DNA from 3 places in the Photobacterium sp. 270122K genome. Region 3 is predicted to be linked to each of the others. Evidence: predicted binding sites of a transcription regulator. Region 3 holds the regulator's gene; each other region holds the start of a gene.
The links. Region 3 encodes CRP, which controls carbon source genes, mostly activating them, when cyclic AMP is high. Its sites were predicted from a motif close to TGTGANNNNNNTCACA; they were not measured.

Region 1 (9,901 bases), on a different contig from region 3:
AGTTTTTGAACTGGCTACCCAACACCACCACGACCACCTTGTGTGTCTTGATTGTGGCAAAGTGATTGAGTTTTCAGATGACGTCATTGAAAAGCGTCAAAAAGAAATTGCCGCTAGCTTCAATGTTCGCTTGACCAACCATAGCTTGTACCTTTACGGGCATTGTATGGAAGGCAACTGCAGCGAAGACGAAAGCCTGCACGACCGCAAATAATCCGCCTTCAGAATAACGGGGAATCCTCTCGCTCATCATTCCCTGTTTGATTTTCAGTGATTATATTGCAAAAAAAACCAGCCTATCGGCTGGTTTTTTTATTGGCTTTCATTGGCAAACTCGACTTATTCGCCGATTTTCGCCCATGTATCACGCAGACCAACAGTACGGTTAAATACCAAGGCATCTGCTGATGAATCTTTGTTATCCGCGCAGAAGTAACCCATACGCTCAAACTGGTAAGCCTTTTCTGCTTCTGCTGATACCAATGCTGGCTCAACAAAACCGTTCAGCACAGTCAGTGATTCAGGGTTGATCACAGAAACGAAGTCTTCTGCCGCACCTGGGTTCGCCACGGTGAACAAACGATCGTACAGACGGATTTCAGCCGGGATGCCCTGCTCTGCAGATACCCAGTGGATCACGCCCTTCACTTTACGGCCGTCAGTTGGGTTTTGACCCAACGTTTCGTTATCGTAAGAACAGAAGATGGTTGTGATGTTGCCTTCCGCATCTTTCTCGATACGTTCTGCTTTAATCACGTAGGCGCCACGTAGACGCACTTCTTTACCCAGCACCAAGCGCTTGTACTTCTTGTTGCCTTCTTCACGGAAGTCTTCACGTTCGATGTACACTTCACGCGTAAACGGCACCTGACGCGCACCCATTTCAGGCTTGTTCGGGTGGTTCGCGATGGTCAGCATTTCTGCTTCACCGGTGAAGTTTTCAATCACGACTTTAACCGGATCAAGCACAGCCATTGCGCGTGGTGCGTTTTCGTTCAAATCATCACGAATACACGATTCTAGTGAGCTGATTTCAATGGTGTTGTCTTGCTTGGTCACACCAATACGCTTACAGAATTCACGCATAGATGCAGGGGTGAAACCACGACGACGCAAGCCAGAGATTGTAGGCATACGTGGATCGTCCCAACCAGATACCAATTTCTCAGTCACTAGTTGGTTAAGCTTACGCTTAGACATCACGGTGTATTCCAGGTTCAGACGGCTAAACTCGTACTGACGTGGCTGGCAATCAATGGTGATGTTTTCCAGTACCCAATCGTACAGACGACGGTTGTCCATGAACTCTAGCGTACAGATAGAGTGCGTAATGCCCTCTAGCGCATCAGAGATACAATGCGTGAAGTCGTACATTGGGTAAATGCACCACTTGTCGCCCGTCTGATGGTGACTAGCGAAACGAACACGGTAAAGCACAGGATCGCGCATTACCATGAATGGCGATGCCATATCAATTTTCGCACGAAGGCACATCTTGCCTTCTTCAATTTCACCGTTCTTCATTTTGTCGAACAGTGCAAGGTTCTCTTCTACGCTACGATCGCGGTAAGGGCTGTGCTTACCCGCTTCAGTTAGCGTACCGCGGTACTCGCGCATTTGCTCTGGACTTAGCTCATCAACGTACGCTAAGCCTTTATTAATTAATTCAATAGCAAACCCGTGCAGCTTATCGAAGTAGTTTGATGAATAGCAAATCTCACCGCTCCACTCGAAGCCCAACCAGTTAACATCGTTCTTAATAGACTCAACGTACTCGATGTCTTCTTTCTCAGGGTTTGTGTCGTCGAAACGTAAGTTACATTGACCCTGATAGTCCTGAGCAATACCGAAGTTCAAACAAATAGATTTCGCATGGCCGATATGCAGGTAGCCATTCGGCTCTGGCGGGAATCGGGTATGTACGCTGGTATGTTTGCCACTGGCTAAATCCGCATCAATGATTTGACGGATAAAGTTTGATGGACGAGCTTCAGATTCACTCATCTAGTTACACCTCGTGTGCTGACAGGATTTTTAAGTTCTCTATCATCCATAAATCGGGGGCACTACTCAACAAATAGTATGCATTGTTTGTCGATATGGATAAAAAAACCCCGCAAAATGCGGGGCTGGAAATTATCGGCCTGTAAGAATGGCCTTCTGGATCACTGACTCACCGACACTGACCCAAAAAATGGCCGCCGGTGACGAACTGACGGCATCTGCCACCAGTCCGCCTATACCGTCAATTACAGTGTGATCACGCGGCTGTAGCGCTGACCGTCCGCACTCACTGCACGCACTGACACCTTGCCAGAAACCGCAGGTTTGGCTTTCGCGTTATACGTTGACCAGTTGTTGCCACCGTTAGTTGAGTACTGTAGCGGCAGACCCGGCATACTCACGTTCATGTGCAATACGCCGTTTTTAATCTTCGCACCCGGTACCGGTACACGGTATTGGATACCCGCGGCATCCAATTTCGCCAACTCACGCTGACCCAATAGGTTCGCAAAGCGTGACCAGTCGTCGTGTAGCGCAACTTTGTTTACGTGGTTAGTCTCTTGTGAGAACTCCAGCCCTGGCTGGTAATCACGCTCCCACTCACCTTTGTGCCATGCACGCTCAGCAGCGGCCAGTACGCGAGGGAAAACCATGAACTCATACTGTTCGTCAGTACGTACGGTTTCACTCCATAGCTGTGCAGATAGACCGTAGAAGCCTTTACGTGGCGTTGCTTCACCCTTACTGGTGAAACCGTTACCGTCACGGTCAACAGAGGTTTCTGCGTTCTGAGGCAAGTTTTCTGGTGCAAAACCAAACATCTTACGTGTATCGGTCGCACGGGTTGCCCAGTAGTAACCGCGCTCTTCAGGATCCACTTCGTACGGCATGTCCATGTACACGTAATCTGGGTTAGAGATGATCATGTCATACCCTTTTGCAGCCCAGTCGTACGCGGATGCACCGCCGCCCCAGTACAAGGTATCCCAGAAGTTAACACGCACGTTGTCGGTCGCGAATGCTTGTGCATCTTTCGAGTACTTCAAGCCATCCTGCCATGCTTGGAAGTTTTCAATACCTTTGGCTGCCACCACTTTGCTGACTTTCTCAGCGAAGTAGCTTGGTAAGTGGCCGTAATCAGACACGACACCTTTAGCAATGGCTTTCTGACACATTGGAGACTGTGCAAATGGCTTGTCTTGCTTAGACAGATCCAGATCGCCTTTCCAGTCCACTTTGTCAGCGGCATTCACGTCTTGGAAGCCTGCGCCCAGTTTGATGTTTTTCGCTTCATCACCACCGAAGTGCCATGTGTTCAGCGGCATACCGACTGCACGGTGCATCGCAGCCACTTCAGAGATCACTTTGTCGACAAAGTTCAGCGACGAATCCATACATGGGTTGATGAAGCTACGCTTATCGTAGAACTGTACCGTGGTCACGTTCGAGGTATCTTGTGGATCCATCAGACGGTATTCATTAGCGGCAGCCAAGTCGCCCGCTTCTGCCAAACGCTTGTAACGCGCTTCCATCGCCACAACCGCGGCACGTGAGTGCGCAGGCATGTCGATTTCAGGGATCACTTCAATACCACGCGCTTTCGCGTATTTCAGGATATCCAAGTAATCTTGTGTGGTGTAGTAGCCTGAACCGAAGTTATCGCTCTCTGGGCCTGAACCTAGCTGAGGCAACAAACACGTAGTTTCAGACAGATCGTGACAACGCTTGCCACCGATATCCGTAAGCTCAGGCAAGCCCGGGATCTCGATACGCCAGCCTTCATCATCCGTCAGGTGGAAGTGGAATTTGTTCATCTTGTACGCGGCCATTTGGTCTAACGTACGAAGAATCGCCTCTTTTGAGTGGAAGTTACGGCCAACATCGACCATCACACCACGGTAGTCAAAGCGCGGAGCATCCACCACTTTTAGCGTAGGGATCGTCTTGTCTGCGCCCGTGCTTGCCAATGACATCAAAGACTGCAAACCATAGAACGCACCGTCAGCATCGTAACCCACGATCAACGTAGAACCGTCACGCACGTCTAGCTGGTAAGCACCTGATACTTTAGTTTCTTTGCTAAAGCGGCTTGGGTCTAAGATCACTTTTACCGGGTACTGACCGTTGGTCTTGATGCCCAATGTCGCCATACGGCTGACAGCAGCATCCAGCTTCTGAGCAGTCAGTGCTTTGTTTTCAATACGGATACCCTGTGCCAACGACACAGTGTTGCCCGTTAGTGTGGTGCTCAATGGCGTAGGGACAATCGTACCGGCCAACGTTTCTGATGCGATCAAATCCACATCGCTGTTTTTCTCAAAACGCGATTGGGCTGTCGCCAGAATGTTGTTATCCGTTGGGGTACGCTTCCAGTTATCGCCATCAATCGGATCCAAGTAAGCAGATGGATCTTCATGATCAAGGCTTTCTAGTGTTTTTGGTGTCGAGTCACCGGCAATCACATAGGCACGCGGCATAAAGTCATTTTCAAACAATGTCCAGTATTCACCGATATAAGGGATCACCACCTTTTCACCTGCCGCGAAGCCTTTAAACTTCTCAGTCGGTTCTAAGGTATGAAGGTCACCGGTAATGTGTGTGACTTTGAATTGATCATTCTGTACATCCAAAATCATACGAATACTGTGGAAGTAGATTTTCCAATCCGTGTTGTCAACCGCTGGACCGTTGTTTGTCAGCGTCAGATTAATCACATCACACGATGCCCATTCTGCTTGTAGCTGACGACATTCCAGGCCTTCATTGGCACCATGGTTGGTAATGACTTTGTAGTTCACGCCCAAGTTAGCCGCTAACGTATCAGCGACTTGCTGATCTGTCATCACGGATGGACTTGGCGCATTTGACGCACAGCCTGTTGCCACGAGGGCCACAACTGACGCCAATAAACTTAGCTTAAATGTTCTCACGAGTAACTCCTTTCCCGAATAACCCCAGCCAGCATCAAAGATCCGCACCGAGGCAAAATAAAAAAACAAATAATAAACAAAACAATAATCTGAAACTGCAGACACAACTTATCGCCCTTTGATTCAGGCAGCGCCTGAAAGGGGGATAGTGTTCCAGTAAGAGTGTTGTAGTAACAGATGATTGTTCAGTCGAGGGGATCATCGGCCTTCGCGAGGAAGGCCGATGTATTACGATTAATTATTTAGCGTGAAATAATTAAGGCAGTTTTACTGAAGATAGGTCTTCAGATGGAGACACTTTCTTCATCTCACCCGCTACGATTTCAGCCAGTGGGCCAAGAATCACCTGCAGGTTGTTCGAACCTAGTTTAACCACACCCATCGCACCCAGTGCTTTCAGTGTTTTCTCGTCAGCTAGGCTGCTGTCTTTCAGTGTTAGACGTAGACGTGTGATACATGCATCAATGTTTTCTAGGTTAGATACGCCACCCAGTGCTTTGATGTATTGCTTCGCTAGTTCGCCCGTTTCTTTTGAGCCTTTCACGTCGCTCACTGTTTCGTCTTCGTCTTCACGGCCAGGTGTCTTCAGATTGAACTTCACAATCACCGTACGGAAGATGGTGTAGTAAAGACCGAAGAATACAAGACCTTGAACAATCAGCATGTACCAGTTAACCGCTAGTGGGTTACGCGTAGATAGAACCATATCTACTAGACCTGCTGAGAAACCGAAACCTGCAATCCACTGCATGCTTGCTGCGATGTAAACAGATAGACCTGCTAGCGCGGCGTGAAGCACGTATAGGCCAGGTGCTAGGAACATGAATGAGAATTCTAGTGGCTCAGTTACACCCGTGAAGAATGATGCGAAGCCCGCTGCGATCATGATAGAAGCAACTTTCTCTTTGTTCTGAGGCTTAGCAGTGTGGTAGATAGCCAGTGCCGCACCTGGTAGACCGAACATCATGATTGGGAAGAAGCCCGCCTGGTACATACCTGTTACACCAACAGTTGCCGTACCTTCAGCGATAGACTTAGCGCCACCAAGGAAGTTAGGAATATCGTTAATGCCTGCCACATCGAACCAGAATACTGAGTTCAGTGCGTGGTGTAGACCCACAGGAATCAATAGACGGTTGAAGAATGCGTATAGACCCGCACCAAACTCGCCCATGCCCTGAATGCCTTCACCAAATGTCACTAGGCCGCCATAAACTGCAGGCCAGATGTACATCAGAACGAATGCAATGAAGATACCCGCGAAAGACATCATGATTGGTACTAGACGCTTACCAGAGAAGAATGACAACGCTTTGTGCAGCTCAACGGTTGAGAAACGGTTGTAAATTTCTGCTGCAACGATACCAACAAGGATACCTACAAACTGGTTATTAATTTTACCGAATGCAGCCGGAACAGCGCTAGCGTCGATGCCCTGAATTTGAGCAACCGCACCTGGTGCTAGCAACGTAGTAACGACCAAGAAGCCAACGAAACCAGAAAGTGCTGCTGCACCGTCTTTGTCTTTAGACATACCGTACGCAACACCTACCGCGAAGAGTACAGACATGTTATCGATGATTGCAGCACCGGCTTTGATCAAGAAGGCTGCCAGTGCGCTGTTCGCACCCCAACCTGTTGGGTCAACCCAGTAACCAATACCCATTAAGATAGCGGCTGCTGGTAGCGTTGCTACCGGCACCATCAGTGCTTTACCTACTTTTTGCATATATCCAAGAATGTTCACCCTATAGTTCCCCCTATGGTTTTCTTAGACGCGATGTTGAGTCACTTTTTTTAGTTACTCGATTAAGTTATTTGCAGTTTAAGAAATTAATTTCGCCCCGCAAATTAAAAGGTCATCATTTGTGATCTTTATCACCTGTAAGGGCAATAAACAGGCGAATTTGCTAGCTCGATCATAAAACTTATTTTATTATCCAAAACAAAGGCGATAACACGCTAAGATTTTCCCGTATTTTAACTTGGAATGAGGTGTCACCGTGAGACTAATCCCACTCAATGAAGCTAAAGATGTAGGTTTGTGGTCTGCTCGCTATATTGCTGATCGTATTAATAAATTCGAGCCATCTGCCGAGCGTCCGTTCGTGCTAGGCTTGCCAACCGGTGGCACTCCGCTAGCAACCTACAAGCGCCTAATCGAGCTTTATCAAGCAGGTGAAGTAAGTTTCAAACACGTTGTGACTTTTAACATGGATGAATATATTGGCATTCCTGCTGATCACCCAGAGTCATACCGCAGCTTCATGTACAACAACTTCTTCAATCACATTGATATTCAAGAAGAAAACATCAACCTTTTGAACGGTAATGCAGAAGATCACGCGATTGAATGCCAGCGTTACGAAGACAAAATTAAGTCTTTCGGTCGCATCAACCTGTTCATGGGTGGCGTGGGTAACGATGGTCACATCGCCTTTAACGAGCCTGCGTCTTCATTGGCGTCTCGTACACGTATCAAAACACTGACGGCTGACACGCGTATTGCTAACTCGCGTTTCTTCGACGGCGACATGAACCAAGTACCAAAGTACGCACTGACTATCGGTGTAGGTACATTGCTTGATTCTGAAGAGATCATGATCCTTGTAACAGGTCACAACAAAGCATTGGCACTAGAAGCAGCGGTAGAAGGTTCTGTGAACCACCTATGGACCGTTTCTGCGCTTCAGCTTCACCCTAAATCACTGATCGTATGTGATGAGCCTTCTACGCAAGAGCTAAAAGTGAAGACAGTGAAGTACTTCCAAGAGCTAGAAGCTAACAACATTTCGCACCTGTAACGAAGGATTGATCCATGTACGCACTGACCAATTGCCGTATTTTTACCGGTAGCGATGTGCTGAATAACTACGCCGTCATCATTGACGGCGTAAACATTCATGCCGTCTGCCCTGTGGCAGAGCTACCTGCCGACATTGAAACACGTGACCTTGACGGTGCCAATCTGGTACCGGGCTTCATTGACCTTCAGCTCAATGGCTGTGGTGGCGTGATGCTAAACGATGAAATCAATGCCGACACCATTCACACCATGCACCTGGCGAACCTGAAATCAGGCTGCACCAGCTTTCTACCTACGCTAATCACCTCTTCTGACGAAGACATGAAGGCGGCGATTGTCGCACAGCGTGAGTACCAAGCCAAATACCAAAACCAGTCACTGGGTCTGCACCTTGAAGGGCCTTACCTGAACGTGATGAAAAAAGGCATTCACTCGGTTGATCACATTCGTCGCTCTGATGACAACATGATCAACACCATCTGTGAAAACGCCGATGTCGTGACCAAAGTAACACTGGCACCTGAGCAAAACCCACATGCACATATCGAGCAGTTGGTTGATGCAGGTATCGTCGTGTCTGCGGGCCACACCAATGCGACCTACGTGGAAGCACGTGAAGGCTTTGCTGCCGGTATCACGTTTGCAACACACCTATTCAATGCGATGACACCAATTGCAGGGCGTGAGCCTGGCATGGTCGGTGCGATTTATGATACGCCAGAGGTTTACACTGGGGTTATCGCAGACGGTTTCCATGTCGATTACGCCAACATCCGTATCGCTCAGCGCATCAAGGGTGACAAACTTATTTTGGTTACCGATGCAACTGCACCTGCAGGAGCGGACATGGATCACTTTATTTTTGTCGGTAAGAAAGTATATTACCGTGATGGTAAGTGTGTGGATGAAAATGGCACACTTGGTGGTTCGGCACTCACGATGATTGAAGCAGTTCAAAACAGTGTCGAACATGCAGGTATCGCCCTGGACGAAGCGATTCGTATGGCAACCCTTTATCCTGCTCGCGCGATTGGCGTGGACAAGACATTGGGGGCTATCAAAAAAGGCATGGTCGCTAACCTGGCTATTTTTGATCGTGACTACCATGTTCGGGCGACTGTTGTTAACGGCGAATACGAGCAAAATTAACTATGACTGGCGGACAAATTGGTAATGTAGATCTGGTAAAGCAGCTGAACAGTGCAGCGGTTTACCGGCTCATCGACTTGCAAGGCCCTATCTCACGTATTCAGGTTGCTGATGTGAGTCAGCTTGCGCCTGCAAGCGTTACTAAAATTACCCGCCAATTGCTTGAGCGCGGCCTGATCAAAGAGGTCGCGCAGCAAGCATCTACCGGTGGTCGACGTGCGATCTCTCTGACCACAGAGTCGACCCCGTTCCATTCGATAGCGATCCGCTTAGGACGTAACTACATCGAAATCACGCTCTATGATTTGAGCGGCAAATTCATCGCAGGCAGTGCCCATCCTTTCAGCTATACCAGTCAGCAAATGTTAGTGGATGGTCTGCTTGAGCATATTCGCCAATTTATTAGCGAAAACCAAACCGCAATACGCGAACTCGTCGCCTTTGGTATCACCCTGCCCGGCTTGATCGATCCTGAAAAAGGGGTGGTCGAATACATGCCGACCATTGATGTCGATAACTTGCCACTGGCGGATATCATCACCGATAAATACGGCGTGGCCTGTTTTGTCGGCAACGACGTGCGCGGCCTTGCGCTGGCGGAACACTACTTTGGTGCCAGCCGCGATTGCAAAGACTCCATTTTGGTCAGCGTGCACAACGGTACCGGTGCCGGCATCATTGTGAACGGTCAGGTCTTCCTTGGCTTTAACCGCAATGTCGGTGAGATTGGCCACATCCAAATTGATCCCCTCGGTGACAAATGCCAGTGCGGTAACTTCGGCTGCCTTGAAACCGTTGCGGCTGATCCTGCGATTATTCGTCATATTCAAGATCTGCTCGATCAAGGCTACCCAAGCAGCCTGCAAGATCTCGAATCGCTGACCATGCCCGCCATTTGTGACGCGGCCAACCACGGTGACGAACTGGCCAGCCAAGCCCTGATCAAAGTCGGCAATCAGCTCGGCAAAGCCTTGGCCATGACGATCAATTTATTCAACCCGCAAAAAATTGT
Region 2 (9,901 bases), on a different contig from region 3:
AAACCGAACACGTGTGTGATTGGCTACAACAACGTACGTTTCGATGATGAAGTCACGCGTTACACCCTGTACCGTAACTTCTTCGACCCGTATGCGTGGGCATGGCAGAACAACAACTCACGCTGGGATTTACTGGACATTATGCGTACCTGTTATGCCCTGCGTCCGGAAGGCATTAACTGGCCAAACAATGACGATGGCCTGCCAAGCTTCAAGCTAGAACTGCTTTCTGTGGCCAACGGCATTGAACACGCCAATGCGCACGATGCAATGGCCGATGTGTACGCCACCATAGAGCTGGCGAAGATTGTGAAAAACAATCAACCGAAACTGTTCAATTATTTCTTTGAGCTACGCCATAAGCGCAAGCTGCAAGAGCTGATTGATATTGTCGAGCTAACTCCGCTCATGCATGTTTCTGGCATGTTTGGCGTGGAGTGCGGCAACACCAGTTGGATTGTGCCGATGGCTTGGCACCCAGATAATAAGAACGCGGTGATCACGGTGAACTTGGCGATGGACCCGACCCCATTGCTGGAACTGAGTGCCGATGAACTGCGTGAGCGTCTGTACACCAAGCGCGCTGATCTGGCGCCTGACGAATTGCCTGTGCCGCTAAAACTGGTTCACCTGAACAAGTGTCCGGTATTGGCACCGGCGAAAACTTTGCGTGCGGAAGATGCAGCGCGTATCGGTATTGACCGTGAACTGTGCCTAAAGCACCTGCAAATACTGAAAGCGCACCCTGAAGTGCGTGAAAAACTGCTGGCCATTTACAGCCAAGAACGCGAGTACGCCGAAAACAACAATGTGGACACGCAGCTGTATTCTGGCTTCTTCTCGCCGGCTGATCGCTCAACGATGGACATTATTCGTCAAACCTCACCCGAGGAGTTGGCAAAATTTGAGCTGAATGTGGCAGACCCGCGTATCAAGCCATTGCTGTTCCGCTACCGTGCGCGCAACTTCCCGATGACGCTGGATTACAAAGAGCAGCAACAGTGGAAACACTACTGTCAGGATTTCTTTGAAGAGAACCTGCCGAACTACATGCAAAACCTCGAAGCATTGGGCCATGAGCACCAAAGCAGCGAGAAGAACATGAAAATCCTGAAAGCGGTGTATGACTACGTAGCGTCACTGGTCTAACATTTTAGGCTTTATCGTGTTACCTCTGCGAGCAACGCACTGCGGGTAAACAATAGAAAACTCGGCATATTTATACATCCCCTCACGCATTACATGCTGAGGGGATTTTTTATAAGACAATATCCTAACAATGACATTGCAGAACCCTGTTTGAACGATCACACTTTACGCTGTACGGAGCACAGACATTCAATGGTCCAAGGAAAGTCGTCGTAACAAAAAGTAGTCGTCATTCAAGTGGTATCTATGACAACGCAAACACTGACCCGCTGTTACCGTTTCACGACGGTCGATTTTGAGCCTGATCTCCGCTTACTGGTGTGGAAAGATCGTGACGACACGGCACTGACGGTGCATGAATCACGTTTGTTAGAAGTGCTGTGCTACTGCGCGGGGGAAGTGATCAGTGCGGAATCACTCTACGACAAAACCTTCGTGCAACTTGACCCCTACGAAGACGGTCACACTAATCACTATGATTTAAACACCATCTTCAAATCCCTCACCCGTAAATTGGAATACCACGGCGCGATGGGTATTCCCATTGAAGCGGTACCCCATTATGGCTTTCGCGTGCCGTTACCAGAAAAAGCCTGCCGTCGGATCCATGAAGAAAGCACGCCCCCAACAACGCCGCCAGACGATCCTTCGCCTGAACCTGACCCCTTATCATCGACCGAGCACATCGTAAAACACAGCCGTTTACATAAAGTGTCTGTCGCCCTGCTTGCCTTAGCCGGTCTTGCTATGATCTTTGCCTCAGATTAGCCCTCTGCGCCCTCCCCTTGCCCGTGAAACACGTTATGATCCCGTTCTAAGCCTGATAAATTTTCTGTGGCTTAGATCACGTTTATTTTGTATGATAAATAAAACTTCCTCAGACAGTTCCTGAAGGGCTCATGGCATATCTTCGCTCATTTTTAATCATTTTTGTGTGTCTCATGATCGGTAAAGGGATACAGCACTTCAGCGGCATCGCGATTCCCGGCAGCATTATCGGCATGCTCCTTTTGTTCCTTTCCCTCTCGATGGGATTGGTGCCTGCGCATTGGGCGATGCCCGGTTGCCACTTTCTGATCAGACACATGGCACTGTTGTTTGTGCCGGTCGGTGTGGGGTTAATGAATTACCTCGACTTGATTCAGAATAACAGCTTAACCATTTTACTCAGCACCATCGGCAGCAGCGTGGTGGTCTTTGTGGTGATCGGTATTGCAACGCATTATAAGGAACAACAATGATCTGGTTACTGGCTACCCTTGTTGTTTTCTACGGCGCGCGTTATCTCACCAAGTTCATTAAGCACCCGATTGTGAATCCACTGCTGATTTGCCTGTTGGTGCTCATCCCTTTGCTCATGTGGCTTAACGTGCCGTATGAAACCTATTTTGAGCAAAATAAGTGGATCAATGCCCTGTTGGAACCGGCGGTTGTGGCGCTGGCTTTTCCTTTGTATGAACAGCTGGGGCAAATTCGTCAGAAGTGGAAAGTGATCCTCACCACGTGCTTTATCGGCAGTATTTTATCGATGGTTACCGGTGCCGGCATTGCCCTGATGATGGGCGCAGATGCCCAGTTAACCGCCTCTATCCTGCCAAAATCGGTGACAACACCGATTGCGATGGCGGTGTCTGAACAAATTGGCGGCGTGCCATCGGTTGCGGCGATCATGGTAATTTTGGCGGGCTTGTTTGGCGCAGTATTTGGTTATCCCCTGTTTAAGCTGATTGGGGTACACGCGCCGATTGCAAAAGGCTTGACCATGGGAACGGTATCGCACGCACTGGGCACCGCAAAAGCGGCCGAAGAGAATCACCAAGAAGGTGCGTTCAGTTCGCTGGCATTGGTGATATGCGGGGTAATGACGTCCATTTTGGCACCGCTCGTATTCCCACTGATAATGAAGCTATTTTCATGAAAAATTTGCGATAACGTGCAAGTAATCGAATACATGGGTAAGTTATTGATTAAAATCGTTAATCTTTTTACAAACCGTGTGACTCGACTCCCAAACATGTAACAAGTGAAAGTATCAAGCACTTAGTGTGATCTGGATCACACACAATTATTATCACTCCGCCTACAATATTTCTCCATATACAAGACGGAGTGATAACTCATGCACACTAAAGTAAAGGATGCTTTAGGCGCTCTTCCGGCAGACCTTGCCGCTGCCATCAAGCCGGTGTTAGAAGCTGATAACTTTGATGCCACACTTAGCCCTGAAGCGTTCGCTGAACTCATGTCGAAGACGCAATTGTCAGACAGTGAGTTACGTGTTGCATTACTTCCCCTTGCTGCCGCCTATTCTGTTGCTCCTATTTCTCATTTCCACGTTGGTGCGATTGCCCGTGGCTTATCCGGTACTTTGTACTTTGGTGCCAACATGGAATTCGTTGGGACCGACTTGTCACACAGTGTCCACGCCGAGCAATCTGCCATTAGCCATGCATGGCTAAAAGGCGAAACAGGCATTCAGGACATCACCATTAACTACAGCCCATGTGGTCATTGCCGCCAGTTCATGAACGAACTGACCACGGCGAATGATTTGGTGGTACAACTGCCACAACGTGATGCGAAAACACTGCAAGCTTACTTGCCTGAGTCATTCGGCCCTGGCGACTTAAACATCACTGATGCGCTGTTAACACACGTTAATCATGGTATGACGTGTGATGATGCTGATGCGTTGCTACAGGCCGCGTGTGAAGCCGCTAACCACGCTCATGCGCCTTACACCCATAACTTTGCCGGTGTCGCACTGCGTACACAGTCAGGTGAGACGTTTGTAGGCATGTACGCAGAAAATGCCGCATTCAACCCAAGCCTGCCACCGTTGCAAGTGGCCCTGATCAACATGAACATGGCCGGTTATGATTTGTCTGAAGTAGCAGCGGCTGCATTGGTCGAAAAAGCCGGTAGCACCATCAGCCACCGCGCCAATACCGAACACGCATTGCACGCCTTAAACGCGGATATTCCTTTTCGTTATTTGGCAGTGTAATCATCAAAAAACCGCCTTAGGGCGGTTTTTTTGTGCCAAACCACCGCGTTGAATAGAAAAATGTTCCATCCCATTGGCGGCAGGAGTATGATTTTTGCGTTTATCACTTAACGAAATCACCCATTCATGTCACACCAACATCACCCGCTACAAGGGGCGAGCTGGATGCTTACGGCAGGGTTTGCGTTTGCCTTAGTTAATAGCTTGGCGCAATACCTCAGCATGTATATGCACCTTCCGTCCACGACCGTTGCCCTGATCCAATACTTTATTGCGTTAATCGCCATTTTTCCTTGGCTGCGATCTCTGGGTCTGCGTACTGCCCTGAAAACTAACCATTTTGGCATGCACTGTTTCCGCGTCTTTTTATCGGTGATCGGGATTCAGCTTTGGCTATGGGCGCTCGCTTATCCGGTACCGATTTGGCAAGGCATTGCCCTGCTGATGACATCACCGCTGTTCGCGACCATTGGCTCGGGCTTGCTGCTGAAAGAGAAAGTCGGCACCGCACGTTGGATTGCAACCCTGACCGGTTTCATTGGTGCCATGATCATCCTTGAACCGTGGGCAGATGGCTTTAACTGGGCCACATTACTCCCTGTAGGGGCGGCATTCTTCTGGGCAGGCTATTCGTTGATGGTGAAGAAGATGTCAGCGTATGATTCGCCGACCACCATGGTGGTGTACCTGCTTATTTTAATCACGCCGTTCAATATTTTCTTGGCATTACCTGACTTCACAATGCCGGCGACCCCGTTCACGTGGGGCTTGTTAGCCGCGGCGGGCTTGCTGACCGCGTTGGCACAATGGGCGATTGCCAAAGCCTATGCGGTGGCTGATGCGTCGTTTGTGCAGCCATTTGACCATGCCAAACTGCCACTGAACGTACTGGCGGGTTGGGTTGTCTTTGGCTGGGCGCCACCTGGGCGTTTATGGCTGGGGGCGGCGATCATTATTGGTTCTGTTGCCTTCATTACCCAATGGGAAAACAGAAAGCACGCCAAAGCAAAGGCCTAAGCCCTCGGGTCATGTCCAAACTGCCTGTTATATTATGAAAGCCGCTGTTGAGCGGCTTTTTCTTTACGTACCTAATCCTTCCCTGCCTTCCTCTCACATCCCTAGCCCAACGGTAAATAAACAGAATAAGGGGAAATGTCGATTTTCTCGCCATTCATGTTGCTTTCCTCGCCAATGAAATAGCAAACGATTGCGTGGCAACTAAAATCCTGTATGATCTGCTGCACTGTCAGCCTCAACCCAGTAAGGAATGTCAATGTTAGGATCAGCAACCCGCCCTCAGGCTACACGCGTATTACTTCTTGGCGCTGGTGAACTTGGTAAGGAAGTCGCCATTGAATGCCAACGTCTAGGACTTGAAGTCATTGCTGTTGACCGCTATGCCGATGCGCCGGCCATGCATGTGGCGCACCGTAGCCATGTGATTGATATGCTTGACGGTGACGCATTGAAGCAAATCATTGCCGCAGAGCAACCGCATTACGTGGTCCCTGAAATTGAAGCGATTGCAACTGACACGTTGGTGGCACTTGAAGCACAAGGTGTGAACGTGGTGCCAACGGCCAATGCGACGAAATTGACCATGAACCGTGAAGGCATTCGTCGCCTCGCGGCTGAAACATTAGCCATTCCTACGTCCCCTTACGCGTTCTCAGACCAATACGATGACTTTGTTGCCTCTGTCGAGCGCATCGGCACACCGTGCGTTGTGAAGCCGATTATGAGCTCTTCTGGCAAAGGCCAGAGTGTGATCAAAACACCGGCAGACATTGAAGGCGCTTGGCACTACGCCCAAGAAGGCGGTCGTGCAGGCGCAGGACGCGTGATTGTCGAAGGCTTTGTTGAGTTCGACTATGAAATTACCTTGCTCACCGTACGTGCCATCGACGGTGTGCATTTCTGTGCGCCAATTGGTCACCGTCAGGAAGGCGGTGACTACCGTGAGTCATGGCAGCCGCAGCAAATGTCAGACAACGCGCTGAAAGCCGCACAAGCCATGGCAGAGAAAGTGGTGAACGCACTGGGTGGCTACGGCTTGTTTGGCGTTGAGTTGTTCATTCGTGGCGATGAGGTGCTGTTTAGCGAAGTATCCCCTCGCCCGCATGACACTGGCATGGTGACACTGATCTCGCAAGAGTTATCCGAGTTTGCGCTGCACACTCGCGCATTCTTGGGTTTGCCTATCCACGCTATCACGCAGTATGGCCCGTCAGCGTCCGCGGTTATCCTTGGGCAGGGTGAATCACAAGATATCCGTTTTGATAACCTCAGCGTTGCGCTGGCGCGTCCTAACACGCAAGTGCGTTTGTTTGGTAAACCTGAAATCAATGGCGAACGCCGTTTAGGGGTGGCACTGACCCGCCGTGACAGCATTGACGATGCGGTGAAAGATGCGGTGGCAACCGCTGCCGACGTCAAAGTGATTTACTAAGCTTTTTTAGCTTCAAACAAACGAAAAAGGCGCCAATCACTGCATCAGTGACTGGCGCCTTTAAATATGTGGTTTCCGTGTACTAAACACGATCAATTAACCACAGTTCGCTAACGGCTATCAGTTAACCTCAATCAACCAAGCTTCTTCAGCGAAACGGGTCAAACCTTGCTGACGACGTGGATGGGTTTCATCTTTTTCATCGCGGGCTAAACGGCGGATCTGGCAATCGCTAAACAAGGCTTCCACTTCGGCTTGTGCCACGCTGAACGGAGGACCATCCATCTCGTGCTGCGGGTAATCAAGGGTGATCAAAAGAATACGGCCCCCCGCTTTCACCATCGACAGCAGCTTATCGGCATACTGGCGACGTAACGCCTCTGGCATTGCAATCAATGCGGCGCGATCGTACACCACATCCACAGGATCAATCTGTGTTGTGAAATAATCACCGCAGTAAATACCGATCTCATCGAAGTTGTACAGGGTTTGGCCGTTGCCTAACACCGTCACCATTGGCGTATAAAAATGCTCAGCAAAGAACGAACGTACCGCAATATCACTTAATTCGATACCGACTACATTGTCGTGTTTTTGTGCCAACCATGTTAAGTCCACAGACTTGCCGCACATCGGCACCAATACCACGTCTTCGCGTTTTGTATTCAGTTCCGGCCAATACTTCACCAGCATTGGGTTGGTTTCATCCAAATGAAAGCCAATGCGGTTTTGTGCCCAACGGCTATGCCAAAATTCTGCATCCATTTTCTGTTTTCTCTTTTTATGACTGACTGCACGCTTTATATCAAAGTTCGGTAATCATATAAACTGCCCATCGATAATGGCTAACAACTTGCGGTATTACGCACGAGAAGAGGAAAGAGAAAAAGGGGGAAAAACCGATGGAACAGGTAACAATAGAAAAGGACAAATGAAAGGACAAATGACAAGAAAAATAGACAGGCGAATGAGATAGGAAAAGTACGAGCATCAGCGGAGAGAGCCGACGATTGAGCAGGAATCGCGGATACAAAAAAGGATGCCGAAGCATCCTTTAGTGTTAACTGAGACTTGCACAGCAAACATCAGTTAAAAATCTGTTCTTCAATTTTTCTTTATGAGAGTCATTGAATAAACGATATTGGCTATTGAATTACGAAATTCGGAATAGCTTAATCGAGTCACGACGAACAGTGACACCACGGAAAGTTACAGGCTCAAGCAATGTCATCAACTGCTTAGAAACAAAAAACTTACCACCGTAGCTACGATCACCACCACGATTTACCCAATCTGCAAATTCATCTGCCAAGCTGAACATAGAGTTTCCAACAAGCAGAACCAACACTTTAGCGACTTCACTGTCATTCTGTTTATTAAACTCCGCATCGCGGACTTTCTTACGATATTCCTCGACGATTCTTTCTAGGCACTCAAATCTGCTCATATACACCACCATAAAAAAAGAGGAGCGGATACTACTGCTCAACACCGCTGAAATCAAGCGATAGCACAAGGATTCTTAATAGATTGGTGCGTTTTTTTCCTTCTTTTAACATGTAAGTACGCAATTATCATGAAAATCACGATTTAGGTCATATTTTTTGAGCAACTGTAGGTGTATTTTATATGCCACTTATTGAGCGAATAATCGGCTTCCACGCCCAAGAGGCAACCCAGTGACAGATGAAAAACAATGGCCGCCATTGCTTGGCGCACTGAATGTAGAATATCGCACCCTAAAAGCCATGGTGGTGATTTACTGCAAACAGCATCACCACACACCGGCCTTGTGTGACGATTGTCTGGATTTTCTCCACTATGCCCACACGCGATTAGATCGCTGTCCGTACGGAGAGAACAAGCCCACCTGTAAGCAGTGCCCCATTCATTGTTACAAAGCGGATTACAAAGCCAAGTCACAAACAATCATGCGCTATGCCGGCCCCAAAATGCTGATCCGCCATCCGGTGCTTGCTATTCGACACGTAATGGCCGGAAAGAAAGCCATCCCTGTGAAACCCGCAGCCGGGGCGTCCAATCGTCACAAACGCAAATACACAGAAAAATAGGCATCATAAAAAAGAAGATAAAAAAGGACGCTGCAATGCTTCATGATGAGCAGACAACGTCCCTTTTCTTGTTTTTTTGGGGCTAAGTTTGTTTAGATCGAGCTTCTTTGGATCGAGCTTCTTTGGTTCTCGTTTCTTTGAAATAGGGCACCGCAGCAATCACGCATTACCACGGTCAAAACACCCGATTAATTGCGGTAATAATCGACAATTTGCAGCGTCGCTGCTGGCGCTTCTGCTTCTAACGACACTTGGAATGCATTGTCGCTTAACATCTGTACGGATGATCCCATTTCCCCCGTTACGCTTACGCCTTCGATTTTTTCAAACGGTTTCACTTGGCTATAGTGCATATTGATTTGCAGATCGATATCTTCATTGGCCGATAAATCAAATTGGCAAATACCGGTTTCGCAATACACATCAAGTTGAGATTGGTGGTACTGAATACTTTCTACCCCTTTCACCGGGGTCGCCGTGATCTGCAATTTGTCACCACAGCCAGCCAATGTGAATAAAGCCAACCCGATTGCCAATGCTTTTACATGCTGTTTCACGCCTTTATCCTCTGACTTTAATAATTCTCGCTATTATGCCATATCTACAAAAACAAAAAACGCCAGTCAACACTGGCGTTTAAGATAACACAAAGGCATCTGCGATTTAGTGTTGCGGTGATGGCGTGCCCGCCTGCTCCGCTTTCTCAATCGCTTCCCCTTTTTGCACCAATGACGTGATCACTTTTGACAATGCCAAGGTCACAAACGCCATCACAACCGCCAATATGGCCAGGTTAAAGAAATAGCTCGCATACACATTTTCGATGATCTCTGGCGTCAGCGCTTGGCCTTTCGGTAACGCGATGCGGGTTGAGATGACCGCGGCTAAAATACCACTCAACGACAGCGCAACAGAACGCAAGCCGATAGAGAATGCCGACAAATAACGCGGTACCATTTCAAAAATGAATCCCGCCCCCAGCGCGCCCACAATCAATTCTGCCAATGACTGGAAGAAATGCACCCAGAGAATCCAGTTGGCTGAGATTTTACCGTCAACGCCCACAAAGTGGGTCGACAATCCCAGCAGAGAAAACGCTATGGCACTAAAGACAAAAGCTGCCGCGAATTTGGTTGGAATAGACGGTGAAAAGCCTTTCTTCTCAAGCCATGCATACGCATAAATTACCGGGCCACCCAACACAAAACACCATAACGGGTTAAA
Region 3 (9,901 bases):
TTCAAGAAGGACGTCGGTGAAGCGCTAGTGGCAATGCTTGAGCCAATCCAAGCAGAATACCGCCGCATCCGTGCTGACCGTGCGTACATGGACAGCGTGATGAAAGTCGGTGCAGAAAAAGCCTCTGCGCGCGCGGCTGTGACGTTGAAGAACGTGTACGAAGCGATCGGGTTTGTGGCGCGCCCATAAGCCTCTGCGAGAGCGCATGTTGATGAAAACCGGCAGATAGCCGGTTTTTTTTCGCCAGTACTTGCCTTTCTGAGGGGCTACTGCAAAATAGGCCGCTGTCATTTTGAGGAAGCGGTGGTACTCATGCTATTGATGATCGATAACTACGATTCATTTACCTACAACCTGTATCAATATTTCTGTGAATTAGGTGCAGACGTGCAGGTGGTGCGCAATGATGAGATCGATCTGGCTGGGATTGAAGCCCTCGCACCGTCTCATCTGGTCATTTCTCCGGGGCCATGTACGCCCAATGAAGCCGGGATCTCACTGGCCGCGATTCGTCATTTTGCCGGTAAATTGCCAATCCTCGGCGTATGCTTGGGGCATCAGGCCATCGCTCAAGTGTTTGGCGGCGATGTAGTACGCGCACGCCAAGTGATGCACGGCAAAACATCGGCCATCCGCCATACGCAAACCCACCTGTTTACCGATCTTAACGAACCGTTGACCGTGACCCGTTATCACTCGCTGGTAGTCAAAGCCGACACCCTGCCTGATTGCTTTACCGTGACGGCATGGAGCGAACGTGATGGGGAGCCTGATGAAATCATGGGGATTGTGCACAATACCTTACCGATAGAAGGCGTGCAGTTTCACCCAGAAAGCATTCTGACCGAGCAAGGGCACCAACTGTTGGCCAACTTCCTGCGTCGCACGATCTGAGGGGATTTGAGACACCGCCTCTCATGGCTGTCTGTTTTCGTTTTCTGCTCGTTGTGCTTGTCATACTGGTGCGTTACGGGCAGTCGATTGTGCTGCCGGTTAGGCTCACCCCGCGTTTCATCTTCCCCCTGTCTCCCTTTTTCGGCCGAATGACTGCTCGTGTGCGTGAAAATGGGCGTGATCATGCGCCATATTGTTTCCTTTCCTCTTGGTTTCTTTTCTGCCTGCCGACGTTTTTTTGGACTGACCAATTATTCATTACGTCACCGAAAGGCGCGCTATTTCCTCAAAGGAAATACAGTTTGTCTTTTTTTGATCTTAATAATTTTTCTGTAAACACGCATAACTATGTACTTCATAGGGATTAACCTCGTCGTATGTAGAGAATAAAAACATAATCTGCTATTGGAATTGGTTAATAAAATGTAAATACTGTGTTTGGGGCAGTGAATAAAGAAGGATACGACAATGGAAAAGGAACAGGCGGTAGATCGTCAGGTATTTGATGAGGTAATGGTGCCGTGTTACGCACCGATGCAGATCGTCCCGGTAAAAGGCCAAGGGGCTAGGGTGTGGGATCAAGACGGCCGCGATTATATCGATTTTGCCGGCGGGATCGCCGTCAGCTGTTTGGGGCATTGCCACCCAGTGATGGTGCAGGCGCTGACCGCGCAAGCCGAGCAGTTGTGGCATGTCAGTAACGTGATGACCAATGAGCCCGCGCTGCGCCTTGCCCGATTGCTCACGGCACACAGCTTTGCCGAGAAGGTGTTTTTTGCCAACTCCGGCGCCGAAGCCAATGAAGCGGCGTTGAAACTGGCCCGTCGCTATGCCGCAGACACGGCGGGGCCGGAAAAATCCGAAATCATCGCCTTCACCCAAGGCTTCCATGGTCGTACTTTTTTCACTGTCACGGTCGGCGGACAAGCCGCCTATTCTGACGGCTTTGGTCCGAAACCGGGGGATGTGACCCACCTGCCGTATAACGATCTTGCCGCCTTGGCCGAACACATGTCAGCGCGCACTTGTGCGGTCATGATGGAGCCGTTGCAAGGGGAAGGGGGCATCATTACGCCGGATCTGGCGTTTGTGCAAGGGGTGCGTGATCTGTGTGATCAGCACAATGCCTTATTGATTTTCGATGAAGTGCAAACAGGCAATGGGCGTACCGGCGACTTTTATGCCTATCAAGGGCTGGGTGTTACGCCGGATATTCTGAGTACCGCTAAATCGCTTGGCGGTGGTTTCCCTATTGGTGCCATGCTGACAACATCCGCGTTGGCGGCGCACATGAAAGTGGGGACCCACGGCTCGACCTATGGGGGTAACCCATTAGCCTGTGCGGTGGCGGAAGCCGTGGTGCGTACCGTTGCTGAGCCTGACTTCTTGGCTGGTGTCAAAGTGCGGGAGCAGTGGTTCCGTGAGGCGCTACAAGCCATCAATGATCGTTACCCGATGTTCGATGCGATCCGTGGTAAAGGCCTGTTATTGGGGGCGGCGCTGAACAGTGATTTTCAAGGCCGTGCCCGTGATGTGTTGGTTGCCGCCGGAGAGGAAGGGGTGATGGTGTTGGTGGCCGGACCGGATGTGGTGCGTTTTACCCCATCGCTGGCGATCAGCCGTGAAGAATTCAACGAAGGAATGGCGCGATTGGAACGTGCTATTGCCAAGGTGTACGCACAATCTTAATCATACGCTAACCGGCATGGGGGAGCGTGCAGGATGCATTGTTGCCCATGCCTCGCCGTGTCGTTTCTTGTCATTGCGACACAGAGCATTCAAGCATTGCGCCTTATGGGCATCAGGAGGGAAGACGATGCTAGTGATTCGACCGATTACCGCCAATGATTTACCCGCATTGATGCAATGTGCGGAGGCATCGGGCCACGGTTTTACCTCGTTGCCCGTTAACGAAGAGATCCTGGCGGCCCGCATTCAGCATTCCGAAGACAGCTTTGCTAAAGCGGTGATCCAACCGGGGCCGGAAGGGTACCTGATGGTCGCCGAAGACACCGAAACCGGTGAGATTGCCGGCACCACCGCCATTGAAGCAGCGGTGGGGCTCGACAGCCCTTTCTATACCTATCATCTCAGTACCGTGGTGCACTCATCACGCCGTCTCAATGTCCACAACGTGGTAAAGATCCTGACCTTTGGGAATGATTACACCGGCGTGAGTGAACTGTGTACCTTGTTTTTACGTCCCGAGTGGCGCGCCGGCATGAATGGTCGGTTGTTATCGAAATGCCGCTTCTTAATGATGGCGCAGCACACCGAACGCTTTGACCGCACCGTGATTGCTGAAATGCGCGGGGTGTCGGATGCAGCCGGGAACTCACCGTTTTGGGATTGGTTGAAAGCCCATTTTTTCTCGATTGATTTTACCTTGGCCGATTACCTGACCGGGATCGGCAAGAAAGGTTTTATTGCTGACTTAATGCCGAAATTGCCCATTTATGTCAATTTACTCAGCCCCGAAGCGCAGGCGGTGATCGGGGAAGTCCATGACAACACCCGCCCCGCGTTGCGTTTGTTGGAAAAAGAAGGCTTTAGTTGTCGCGGCTATGTCGACATCTTTGATGCCGGCCCGACAGTCGAGTGTGAATTGCGCAACATTGAATCGGTCCGTCATTCGCAATTGTGTCAGGTCGTGATAGGTCAACCTCAGCACGGAAAAGATTGCGTGATCAGCAATACCTCGTTTACCGCATTTCGGGCTGTCGTGGGGGCGGTGTCGATCGCCGGGCCAGAAGAGGGCGCGCAGGCTGTCATTCGTGCTGATATGGCCGCCGCGTTGCAGGTGAAACAAGGCGACACGATCCGTTTGATTGTTCAATAAAGGAGACATGTTATGACGCAATGGATAGCAGGACGTTGGCTCGCTGGCGAAGGCGATGCCATGGTATCGCTGAACCCGTTTACAGAGCAATCGGTCTGGCAAGGCCACGCGGCAACGCCTGCCCAAGTGGACGCGGCGGTGGCCAGTGCGCGCCATGCCTTGCTTGAATGGCGCCATACGGCATTGTCGGACAGGCAGGCCTGGGTAGAACGTTTTGCCGCCTTGGTCGAGGCCAACAAAGAGATCATTGCCACCGCTATTGCCGAGGAAACCGGTAAACCGTTGTGGGAAAGCCGCACAGAAGTGGCGGCCATGGTCGGCAAGATTGCAATTTCCTTGCGCGCCTATCACGAGCGTACCGGTGAAAAACAAAAAGCGATAGGCACGACACAGGCGGTGCTGCGTCATCGTCCCTTAGGGGTGATGGCGGTATTTGGCCCGTATAACTTCCCGGGGCACCTACCGAACGGCCACATTGTACCGGCGCTGTTAGCGGGCAATACCGTGGTGTTTAAACCGTCTGAACAGACCCCGAAAGTCGCCGAAATCACGATGACGCTGTGGCAGCAAGCGGGTTTGCCCGATGGGGTGATCAACCTCGTGCAAGGTGGACGGGCAACCGGAGAAGCGCTGGCGCACGCCTCCGGCATTGATGGGCTGTTATTTACCGGCAGTGCACACACGGGCCATCTGCTGCATCGCCAGTTTGCCGGTCAGCCAGAGAAAATGTTGGCACTGGAAATGGGGGGGAATAATCCCTTGGTTGTGTCGTCGCACTATGGCGACTTGGACGCCACTGTCTACACTATTATTCAGTCGGCATTTTTAAGTGCGGGTCAACGCTGTACCTGTGCACGCCGATTGTATGTGCCGCGTGGAGAGGAAGGGGATCAGCTGGTGGTGCGTTTAGTGACGTTAACGCAGCAGCTGCATGTCGATGGGCCTTTTGCGTCTCCGGCGCCATTTATGGGGCCACAAATATCCGTGGCCGCCGCCGAGCGTATCGTACAAGCCGAGGCCGACTTAGTGGCGTTAGGAGGGCAAAGTCTGCTCACCGCCACTCGTGGGCAAGGGGCGATCGTGACGCCCGCCATCATTGATGTGACGGCGATTGCGGCCTTGCCGGATGAAGAATATTTTGGCCCCTTGTTGCAGGTCGTGCGTTATGACACCTTGGCAGACGCCGTGACGCTGGCCAATGCCACCCGCTTTGGGTTATCCGCCGGATTGATCTCGACCGACGATCCGGAATGGGCGTACTTTCTCGATCATATCCGCGCCGGGATCGTAAACCGTAACCGACCGTTGACCGGTGCCAGTGGCGATGCACCCTTTGGTGGCCCGGGGGCATCGGGTAACTTACGCCCGAGTGCGTATTATGCTGCCGATTACTGTGCCTATCCCATGGCGTCGATGGAAGGGGCACAACCTGAGTTGCCCGCCCAGCCGATCCCTGGCATGGGGAGCCACCCTCAGTAGCGAGCGAGGCCGTTAACGTAACAGCGAAATAGACAGCGTGTGATATCACCTTGTGAGGAGGGGATGAGATGGAACGGGTAGTGCAATTATTTGATAACTTGTGGCAAGACTATGTGCAGCGTCTATGCCCGTCAGCGCAAGACATACATGATTTGCTGACGGAAGAAGAGCCTCTGCACAATGACCACATCGCGTTGCGGACGTTTAATTTACCCAAAGTCGGGTTAGACCGACTCGCCGCCCCCTTCATTGCGATCGGGTATAAGCCGATGGGGAGGTACCATTTTGAAGGGAAAAAGCTCTATGCTGAGCATTTTGAGCACCCTAACCCCCTTGCGCCTAAAGTGTTTATCAGTGAATTGATGGTGGGGCAGTTCAGCGCCTTGTTTCAAGAAACCGTGCGGGATTTGATTGATCAGGTGCCGGAGTCGGTGATGCGGGATCCGTCATTCCTGTTTGGTGGTCGCGCTTGGGGTCTGGATTACGCCACCTATGAGTTACTGTATGCGGAAAGCGAATATGCGGGCTGGTTGGCCGCGCACGGCTTTGGTGCGAACCATTTTACTGTCAGTATCAATCACCTTGAGCAATTTACCGAGGTGGCGGAAGTGAACCATCTGTTGCTACACAATGGGTTTTCCATTAATGCATCAGGCGGGGACGTGAAAGGATCCCCTGCGGTGATGTTGGAGCAATCGGCCACCTTGGCCGATCAGATCGACGTTGGCTTTACTGACGGGGTCTATACCATTCCCGGTGGCTTTTATGAATTTGCCAAACGCTATCCGACCGCAGAGGGAGAAGCCTTGTTTTCAGGCTTTGTGGAAGCGTCTGCCGATAAGATCTTCGAAAGCACCGATGCGCCTGTGACGGCCAGAGAGCCGTGATGACCAAAGGTCGATAGTCTCTCTCTACAGATAGTCACTCTCTACAGATAGTCACTCTCTACAGATGGCGACTGTCGAGGGGAGAGATCTCTAACCCGGGACGCACGGTGCCGTAACGGGGAAGTTCGTGTTGTTCCAAGAAGGATCGCCCATCACTAAAGCCGGTGAGTTCTACCGTTGTCGGCAGGGGGAAGGTGGTGCCCGCAGAGAGTGTGGTGTGATGCTGAGAGAAACGTTCAATGTCCATCGCGTGTATTTCCATCCATAGAAATCAGAGTGCGTTTATATGCATAATGTAGCATCAAGTGTGGACGTGGCAAACAAGGAAAAGAGTGAGCTTGCTAACAAATATGCCCTATAGCGATACGCAAAGTGAAAAAAAAGCCGCAATGAGCGGCTTTTTTTATTGGTGTGACTTGTACGTTTAGCGCGTACCGTACACCACGATCGTTTTACCGTGAGCAGAAATCAGGTTTTGCTCTTCCAGCATCTTCAAGATACGGCCAACGGTTTCACGAGAACAACCAACGATCTGACCAATCTCCTGACGGGTGATCTTGATTTGCATGCCGTCTGGGTGCGTCATTGCATCTGGCTGTTTAGCCAAGTTCAGCAATGTCTGCGCGATGCGGCCGGTTACGTCCAAGAACGCAAGGTCGCCCACTTTCTGGCTTGTCACCTGTAAGCGACTTGCCATCTGTGCAGATAGGCGCATCAAGATGTCTGGATTGACTTGGATCAGCTGACGGAATTTCTTGAATGAAATCTCAGCCACTTCACAAGGGGTCTTTGCACGTACCCATGCGGTACGCTCTTGGCCTTCTTCAAACAGACCTAGCTCACCAATGAAGTCACCTTGGTTTAGGTAAGACAGGATCATTTCCTTGCCTTCTTCATCCTTGATGAGAACAGCAACAGAACCTTTAACGATGTAATAGAGCGTTTCAGCTTTTTCACCCGCATGAATCAACGTGCTTTTTGACGGGTACTTATGAATGTGGCAATGGGAAAGAAACCACTCTAAAGTTGGATCTGTTTGAGGTTTACCTGGAACCATATTACTAACTTCCTCTGCGTTTGTTGCCCAACAACGACGTCCCTATACGTTTGAGGCCGGGCCTAACAATAATGTAGTTCGCCGTTTAGGATATTCAGTCAACGGCAAGGCTGCAAGCTGACCTGAATAATTAGTTCAGAGTTTATCTTTTTTCGGCACGCTTTTCTTGATATTGATCTATCGGGCGCGGCCATTTTATACCCATAAGTGTGCACATGATCACACGGTTGTTAGATAGTGCCCAAATCCCTCAAAAGTAGTAAGGAGAATGCAATGCAATCACGCGTTAAATGGGTAGAAGGGATGACCTTCTTAGGCCAGTCAAATTCAGGTCATAGTGTGGTGATGGACGGCAAGGGTGGCGAAAAAGCACCCAGTCCGATGGAGCTGGTTTTAATGGCAGCAGGGGGATGCAGTTCGGTGGATGTCGTGGACGGATTGACGTCAGCCGGTCAGCCGATCACCGCGTGTGAAGCACAAATCAAAGCAGTGCGTCGTGAGCAAGCGCCACGTTTGTTTACTTCGGCCAATCTGCATTTTGTGGTGACAGGCAAAGGCCTCGATGAAGCGCTGGTGGCCAAAACCGTGGCGGATTCGTTAGAGAAATACTGCTCAGTGTGTTTGATGCTGGGTGAAGGCGTCGAGATGACCCACTCGTACGAGATTATTGAAGGGTAAGACAGAAAGAAGGGACGAGGGGCGAGTAAGTGCGAAAAAGCAAAGGCGGTCGAGAGCGGTCCTTGGGCCCTAAGGCCCTATGGTAAGAGCGAGAACTGAAGTATTTGAATCTTGAATGAGAAGCGGTATTTTGACCACAGAACCACAGAACCACAGAACCACAGAACCACAGAACCACAGAACCACAGTCGCTTTTACTCGTCACTCGCTACTCGAAAACTCGTCCCTATCCCTATAAACGCGCAAACTTGTTCCTCATCCCTGCTTTTCCTTGCCCTTGTCAGCCAATCTTCCCCGTATCAATCAACTGTTGGATCAAGGGGCGCATGATCAGCTCCATCGCAAAACTCATTTTACCGCCGGGCACGACTAAGGTGTTATGGCGTGACATGAAGGAGCCTTGGATCATTGACAGTAAATAGGGGAAATCGACCTTCTTGATCCCACGAAAACGGATCACGACAAAACTCTCATCCAAACTTGGAATGGCTTTTGCGCTCAAAGGGTTAGAGGTATCTACCGTCGGCACGCGCTGAAAGTTAATGTGGGTGCGGGAAAACTGGGGGGTGATGTAATTGAGGTAATCATCCATCGAGCGGACAATCGATTCCATCACCGCTTCACGCGAATGGCCCCGATCGCGGGTATCGCGCACGATCTTCTGGATCCACTCCAAGTTCACGATCGGCACCATGCCAATCAATAAGTCGACATGCTGCGCCGCATTGGTGTCACCGTCGACCACACCGCCATGCAACCCTTCGTAAAACAACACATCGGTATTTTCCGGCAATGATTGCCAAGGGGTAAACGTGCCGGGCATCAGGTTATAAGGCACGGCTTCATCAAAGGTATGCAGATAACGGCGGTATTGGCCGCTGCCATCCAGACCGTATTGGCGGAAAAAATCAGCCAGTAGCGGGAAGTCATTGGCTTGCGGGCCAAAGTAGCTGATATGGCGACCTTGCTCTTTGGCTTTGCGGATCTCGACATCCATCTCGGGGCGAGTGAAGCGGTGAAAGCTGTCCCCCTCCAGCCAAGCGGCATTGATGTTCATCATATTGAACATTTTACGAAACGCTTCGGAGGTGGTGGAGGTGCCGGCCCCCGACGATCCCGTGACGGCTATGATCGGATGTTTTGCTGACATGACAAACCCTGTCGTTAACATTAACGGAAAGAGTTATTAACAGTCTGGCAGGATAATAGCAAGTTGGATTGTCAAAAATGCTGGTGGGCTAACCGAACCAGCATCCTTGAGGCAGGTATCACGATCTTGCATAGCGATGCGACGGCGATGGGATCAGGCGCGCCCTAAGTCGCGGCGCAGTTTGATATCGACCGTTTCGTGCAATTCCGAAAAGAAAATGACCGCGTCGCCACTTTCGAGTTGCTGACGGACATGCTGTACTTTGCTGGCCATGCTGAGCTCTTGTTCACCGTAGTCAGTGCCTTCGCGCAGCACAAAATGCTCAATCAGGTTAGTCAGGGTCTCGGGGTCAATGTCTTGCCAAGGAATAATCATGGGGGGGTCATCATGGTTGAACAGAATCCCCTATTATATTGGCAATATTGTCACTTGTAGAGGGCTTGCAGTTGCTGCAGGAACCACGCGGGTACCGTGTGCTCCAACCAAAAGACCGGCTGACGCCAGTGGCCGGTGACAAACCCGACGTGTCCGCCGTGATCTGACAGGTGGTAATCAATGTGCGACGGCAGCGACTGTTGCGGGATCACGGCCTCGGTCATGAACGGGTCGTCTTTGGCATGAATGATCCGCAGTGGGGTGGTAATGCGCTCGAGTTTGGCTAAGCCGCTGCATCGCTGGTAATAGTCCTCGGCATTAGCAAATCCGTGCAAAGGCGCCGTGATGTGCTCATCAAACTGCCATAAGGTACGAATACGTTGCGCGGCGTGGGTATCGAGCGGCATGGCCAGCGGGTGCGCCTGAATTTTCTGGTCGAGATTGCCTTTCATCGAGCTCAGCAGGTAACGTTGATATACCTGAGAAAAGCCTTGTTGGATGCGGCTTGAGCAAGCTGCCAAATCGAGTGGCGGTGAGATCAC

Region 1: nagE (N-acetylglucosamine-specific PTS transporter subunit IIBC) is a predicted target of CRP. The motif match lies at 6,802-6,817, and genes of this name have one in related genera.
Region 2: ACSF8W_RS10915 (CidA/LrgA family protein) is a predicted target of CRP. The motif match lies at 1,983-1,998, and genes of this name have one in related genera.

Annotation. Positions count from the first base shown of each region.
Region 1 covers NZ_JBPOEN010000004.1:424,753-434,653, forward strand. The annotation lists gene fur (ferric iron uptake transcriptional regulator) at 1-214, shown strand, start outside; gene glnS (glutamine--tRNA ligase) at 340-2,004, opposite strand; gene ACSF8W_RS10350 (beta-N-acetylhexosaminidase) at 2,250-4,934, opposite strand; gene nagE (N-acetylglucosamine-specific PTS transporter subunit IIBC) at 5,191-6,681, opposite strand; gene nagB (glucosamine-6-phosphate deaminase) at 6,938-7,738, shown strand; gene nagA (N-acetylglucosamine-6-phosphate deacetylase) at 7,753-8,889, shown strand; gene nagC (DNA-binding transcriptional regulator NagC) at 8,892-9,901, shown strand, end outside.
Region 2 covers NZ_JBPOEN010000005.1:87,966-97,866, forward strand. The annotation lists gene sbcB (exodeoxyribonuclease I) at 1-1,149, shown strand, start outside; gene ACSF8W_RS10910 (winged helix-turn-helix domain-containing protein) at 1,396-1,917, shown strand; gene ACSF8W_RS10915 (CidA/LrgA family protein) at 2,049-2,390, shown strand; gene ACSF8W_RS10920 (CidB/LrgB family autolysis modulator) at 2,387-3,067, shown strand; gene cdd (cytidine deaminase) at 3,269-4,156, shown strand; gene ACSF8W_RS10930 (DMT family transporter) at 4,283-5,173, shown strand; gene purT (formate-dependent phosphoribosylglycinamide formyltransferase) at 5,430-6,605, shown strand; gene ACSF8W_RS10940 (thiopurine S-methyltransferase) at 6,726-7,370, opposite strand; gene ACSF8W_RS10945 (hypothetical protein) at 7,759-8,052, opposite strand; gene ACSF8W_RS10950 (nitrous oxide-stimulated promoter family protein) at 8,285-8,677, shown strand; gene ACSF8W_RS10955 (spore gernimation protein) at 8,866-9,234, opposite strand; gene ACSF8W_RS10960 (peptide MFS transporter) at 9,341-9,901, opposite strand, start outside.
Region 3 covers NZ_JBPOEN010000009.1:201,262-211,162, forward strand. The annotation lists gene trpS (tryptophan--tRNA ligase) at 1-189, shown strand, start outside; gene ACSF8W_RS17110 (aminodeoxychorismate/anthranilate synthase component II) at 313-894, shown strand; gene ACSF8W_RS17115 (aspartate aminotransferase family protein) at 1,363-2,583, shown strand; gene astA (arginine N-succinyltransferase) at 2,711-3,733, shown strand; gene astD (succinylglutamate-semialdehyde dehydrogenase) at 3,746-5,212, shown strand; gene ACSF8W_RS17130 (DUF1338 domain-containing protein) at 5,281-6,099, shown strand; gene ACSF8W_RS17135 (hypothetical protein) at 6,158-6,346, opposite strand; gene crp (cAMP-activated global transcriptional regulator CRP) at 6,524-7,156, opposite strand; gene ACSF8W_RS17145 (OsmC family protein) at 7,430-7,834, shown strand; gene ACSF8W_RS17150 (phosphoribulokinase) at 8,115-8,984, opposite strand; gene ACSF8W_RS17155 (YheU family protein) at 9,138-9,359, opposite strand; gene ACSF8W_RS17160 (hydrolase) at 9,410-9,901, opposite strand, start outside.